Regions from separate parts of the Cobetia sp. UIB-001 genome, predicted to be linked through region 2. Evidence: riboswitches for the same ligand, from Rfam matches in the RefSeq annotation. Region 2 holds a riboswitch; the other holds the start of a gene.

Region 1 (2,462 bases), 1.7 Mb from region 2:
GTACTTGCAGCGTGCAGCACGCGGATTTCACGCCAGGCTACGCGGCGAGACCCAGGCAGGGGATGCCGCAAGCTCAGCATAGGACCGCGGACCGAAGGCCTCCATCGCCCACAACAGCGCACGACACAGCTCACGCTGGCCATCGAGATCGATCATGCGCCCATGGCGCGAATAGCCCTTCATGAAGGCCTGACGCTGCTCCGGCGTTTCCAGCTGCAACTCCACCAGCGCCCAGTCGAACTCGATCGGCGCCCACACCAGTGCCTCCCAATCGCTCCATACCCAGCCGGTGGCGGCGCACAGGTATTGATCGGCGCGCATGTCCGGCAGACACCACACCGCGCGGGTCGGCGCCGGGAAGGTGCGCTTGAGCAGCGTGCCAAGCTCCGCGCGACGCGGGTGATGGGCGAGAAAGCGCGTGACGCGGGTATTCCAGTGCAATAGCGGCATCGGCTGCGCCAGCGGCTGACCGAAGCCCGACACCGTATCCTGATGCAGGCGACCGAGCTGGTCGCCCAGCAGCTCACAGAAGGTGATGCTGAGATCACTCGGCTGCCCGCTGGACCACGGCAGGTGCCAGATGGGCGCGCCATCGAGACGCCCCAGAAAGGTCAGGGGCAGTGGCGGAATCGGCAGGCGCGCGGGCAAGGCGCCCGCCAGTCGCGTCAGGCCCTCCGGCGTCGCCCAGCGATCGGCGCCGAAGACCCCGCGCATGGCACGCCAGAAGGGGTCATGGTCTGGGCCGGTGCGCGCCAGCTTGATGAGGCCGGGCGTGCCGCCACGCTGGCGCCATAGCCAGTTGGCGCTATCCGGCCAGGCGAGCGCCAGCGGTTCGAGCGGTTGGCCCAGATAGGTCGAGAGCCGGCGGGTCAGTGACTCCTCGGGCCAGCCCCTGGGCACGGGACGCGGCTCGCCCACGGCCTCAGCCGTGCTCGGCCGCCGTGGGGGAACGGGATAACTGGAACAGGTCGAGAGATCCGGTGTGTCGGGCATGATGATCTCCTTGGGCTACACGTCTTGTTACAGTAATCCTCAGCATACCCAAGGCGTGGCACATCGGCATAGTCCGTTTCGCACGCCACCTCTGCCCTGCCCACCTGACCCGCCCCCGCCCCGCCCCTGACCCGCGTCGGACAAGACACCGGCAAGACAGTGACGTTACACTGTCGGCCTGGATGGGGGTGCCCGAGGATGGGCTGAGAGCCGCAGCGATACGTCGCGCGACAACCCCTGGAACCTGATCCGGTTGATACCGGCGGAGGGAATCCCCGACGCGTGCCCTGCATGGCGCGTCACCTGCTTCCTCCTGCCGGCACGCCGCCTGACCACGGAATTGCCTGTGTCGCTGGGACTCACCCTCAACAACGCACGAATCGATTACGCCGGCCACACGCTGTTCCGCGATATTTCCGCGCGTCTGGAGGCCGGTAGCTGGACGGCACTGCTGGGGCGCTCCGGCTGCGGCAAGAGTTCGCTGCTGCGCCTGCTGGCCGGCCTGGAGATGTCAGATCTCCACCAGCTCGACCTCGCCACCGATGACGGTCAGCCGCTGACCGACCGCGTGGCCTGGATGGCGCAGCAGGACCTGTTGCTGCCGTGGCGGCGCGTCATCGACAACCTGTGGCTGGGCGATGACCTGCGCCGGCGGCCGCGCAATCGCAAGCTTGCCCATGAGCTTCTGGCCGCGGTCGGGCTTGAGGGCCGTGAGCAGGCCTGGCCGGACGCCCTCTCCGGCGGTCAGCGCCAGCGCGTCGCCCTCGCCCGCACGCTCTACCAGCAGGCGCCGGTCGTGATGATGGACGAGCCGTTCTCGGCGGTGGATGCCATCACCCGTCTGGAGCTGCATGATCTGGCCAGCCGCCTGCTCAAGGGCCGCACCGTCCTGATGGTGACCCATGATCCGCTGGAGGCATTGCGCCTCGCCGATCAACTGCTGGTGCTGCGCCCGTCGAGCCTCCCGGGCCACGGCGCCGAGCTGGAACGCCTGCCGGGGCTTGGCGCCGCACGCCCGGTGCCGCTGGATGACCCGGCCCTGCCACCGGCGCAGGCGCAACTGATCGCCCGCCTGCGTGATAGTGAGGAGGCCGCATGAAACGTCTGCACGCCATGCGTCACCTCGTCATCAGCGCGCTGCTCCTGCTGGGGCTTTGGCAGCTGATCATTGCCGTCACCGCCGTACCGCCCTACATTCTGCCCACGCCGCAGGCCGTGCTCGAGGTACTGATCCAGAAGGCGCCGCTGCTGGCTCATCACGCTGGCGTCACCATCAGCGAGATACTGGCCGGGCTGGTACTGGGCATTCTGCTCGGCCTTGCCACCGCGCTGGCGCTGGCCTTCATTCCCCGCCTGCGCCGCACGCTGCTGCCGATGCTGCTGATCAGTCAGGTGATACCGCTGTTCGCGATCGCGCCGCTGCTGGTGCTGTGGCTCGGCTATGACATGCTGTCCAAGGTGGTGATGGC
Region 2 (2,462 bases):
AGCAGCGCGGCATGCCCCATGCGTGATACGGCGTTGCCTACCTTGCCCACAGCTGATGCCGCGCCAGAGGTGCGCCCGACTCTCATCATCTTCGGTCGCCTGCCCATCGCCGGCCACTGCAAGACACGCCTGATCCCCGCACTCGGCCCCGAGGGCGCAGCTCGACTCTATGCGCGGATGCTGAGCCATATCGTTGAGCACGCCTGCGCCGCGCGCCTCGGCAAGGTCGTGGTGATGCTGACGCCCGCTGCCGAGCCGTCGGGTCAGGCACCTGAACAGGCGGCTCTGCGGGCAGCGCTGGAAGCCCGGCTGCGAAGCGTTGTCGACACCTCTGCCGACCTCACCTTCGAGACACAGCCGCAGGGGGAGCTCGGTGAGCGAATGTCCCGGGCCATGGCTCGACATCTGCCCGAGGGGCCGGTGTTGCTGATGGGCTCCGACCTGCCGGCGCTGGACAGCCAGCGCCTGCGCGAGGCAGCCCACAGACTGCGCACTCACGACGCGGTGCTGCAGCCCACCGACGATGGCGGCTATGGCTTGATCGGCCTCAAAGCGCCCTGCCCGCAAGCCTTCCTGCTGCCCCGCTGGAGTCATACCCACGTCTGCAGGGACACTTTAGAGCTGCTGGCACAGGCCGGGAGAACGGCCGCTTGCCTGCCGATCAGCTGGGATGTCGATGAGCCACGAGACCTTGCGCGCCTGTCGCGCCACCTGCCGGCGCTCATGGCCGACCTTGCCGCTTGAGGCTTTCATGAACCCGCTTGAGGCTCTTCACAGGTTCGGCATGCCTCCCAAAGTCGTATGCATTTTTGCTCACACTGCCCTTCTTCTGCGCCGCAGGGCTGTTACACTCGCTGCATCGTGACTCATATGTCACAGCTTGACGGGGTGCCGGTAAGACCGGCTGAGATGTCATGCGCAGGCGATGTTCTTGCGTGAATGACGATCCCGCCGAACCTGATCCGGCTAGTACCGGCGTAGGGATCAAGCGCGAAGCGATGCCACTCGATATCGTCACCACTCTCACGGTGACTGTCGGCACCTCCCCCGCTTTTCCCCTGCTCCTGTTCCGGTACTGGCCACGCTTGCGCCAGAGACCTGCCGCCCCATCACGGGTCGTCAGCACGCTCACCGAGGGATGCGTCATGCCTAGTTTCAACGACCTGACCAGTGCCTGCGCCGAGGAATGGCGTGACTATCTCGAGCACGACTTCGTTCGCCAGCTGGGCGAAGGTCGTCTGCCGGAGGAGTCCTTTCGCCATTACCTGCAGCAGGACTACCTGTTCCTGATCCACTTCGCGCGCGCCTGGGCGCTGGCCGCCTACAAGAGCCGCACTCTCGCGGAGCTGCGTCAGGCCACGGCCAGTCTCGACACCATCCTCAATACCGAGCTCGATCTGCATATCGGCTACTGCAGCGAATGGGGCATCAGCGAAGATGACCTGAGCGAGCTGCCGGAATCCCGCGCCACTCTGGCCTATACCCGTTACGTGCTCGATTGCGGCCAGCGCGGCGACCTGCTCGATCTGCACGTGGCGCTCGCGCCCTGCCTGATCGGCTACGGCGAGATCGCCGAGTGGCTGCTCGATCAGGACACCACCGAGATCGAGAACAACCCATATGCGGACTGGATCGCGATGTACTCCAGCGATGACTTCAAGGAAGCCGTCGAAGCCGAACGTGAATGGCTGGATGCACGTCTCTCGGAGGTCTCGGAGCGTCGACTGGGTGAACTGGTCGATGTCTTCCGGGACGCCACGCGACTCGAGATCGACTTCTGGCAGATGGGCCTCGATCGCGCTTGAGTCATGACAGACTGACGTCCCGGCGCTCGCCATGAGCCGCTCGAGACGACGCCATCCCTCATGGATGGCACGACTGACAGGCCAACAGAGCCTGGATGCGAGAATACTCCCCGGGGCAAGCCTGACGCTTCGGGCAACACACTCTCGCATTGAAATCTGCACACGCTTGACGGGGTGCCGGTGGAACCGGCTGAGATCCTGCATGCATGCTTCGCCGCCCTGACGTGCGAGCTTGCCAGCAAGGGGTCCCGTGGAACCTGAACCGGTTAGGACCGGCGTAGGAATCAAGCTGATGGCCAGCCGCTACGCGCGGCCGCCTCGCTCCCGGGCCACCTGCTGGCAAGGAGTCGGCGACGACCATCCTCTCCCTGCGCACGGTCTTCCCATGATGACGTCAGCCGTGACGTCGCCCTTTGAGGAGACCTGCATGAGCACTGCCCCGACGACACAAGACCCGCAAGCCACCAACGCCGCCGAGTCACCGCTCGCCTCGCAGCCTGAGGCTGCCCCCAAGGCACGCGCGCGTGCCGGTCGCAAGGATGGCAGCCGCCATCTCGCCAGCGAAGCACAGGTCGACGCCGCCGCCATCGCGCCGCTGAGCGGCTCGCGCAAGATCTATATCGAAGGCTCCCGTCCGGACATCCGCGTGCCCATGCG

What was found. Region 2 has a riboswitch for thiamine pyrophosphate ahead of tenA (thiaminase II). Riboswitches for the same ligand answer to the same signal wherever they lie in the genome.
Region 1: linked by a shared signal. The riboswitch ahead of HA399_RS06020 (ABC transporter ATP-binding protein) and the one ahead of tenA (thiaminase II) in region 2 are both predicted to bind thiamine pyrophosphate.

What each region holds. Positions count from the first base shown of each region.
Region 1 covers NZ_CP058244.1:1,420,685-1,423,146, reverse strand. Annotated here, with positions in the region: gene HA399_RS06025 (hypothetical protein) at 28-993, opposite strand; TPP riboswitch at 1,168-1,281, shown strand; gene HA399_RS06020 (ABC transporter ATP-binding protein) at 1,340-2,092, shown strand; gene HA399_RS06015 (ABC transporter permease) at 2,089-2,462, shown strand, end outside.
Region 2 covers NZ_CP058244.1:3,119,658-3,122,119, forward strand. Annotated here, with positions in the region: gene HA399_RS13030 (TIGR04283 family arsenosugar biosynthesis glycosyltransferase) at 1-26, shown strand, start outside; gene HA399_RS13035 (TIGR04282 family arsenosugar biosynthesis glycosyltransferase) at 43-744, shown strand; TPP riboswitch at 875-1,001, shown strand; gene tenA (thiaminase II) at 1,146-1,805, shown strand; TPP riboswitch at 1,966-2,106, shown strand; gene thiC (phosphomethylpyrimidine synthase ThiC) at 2,233-2,462, shown strand, end outside.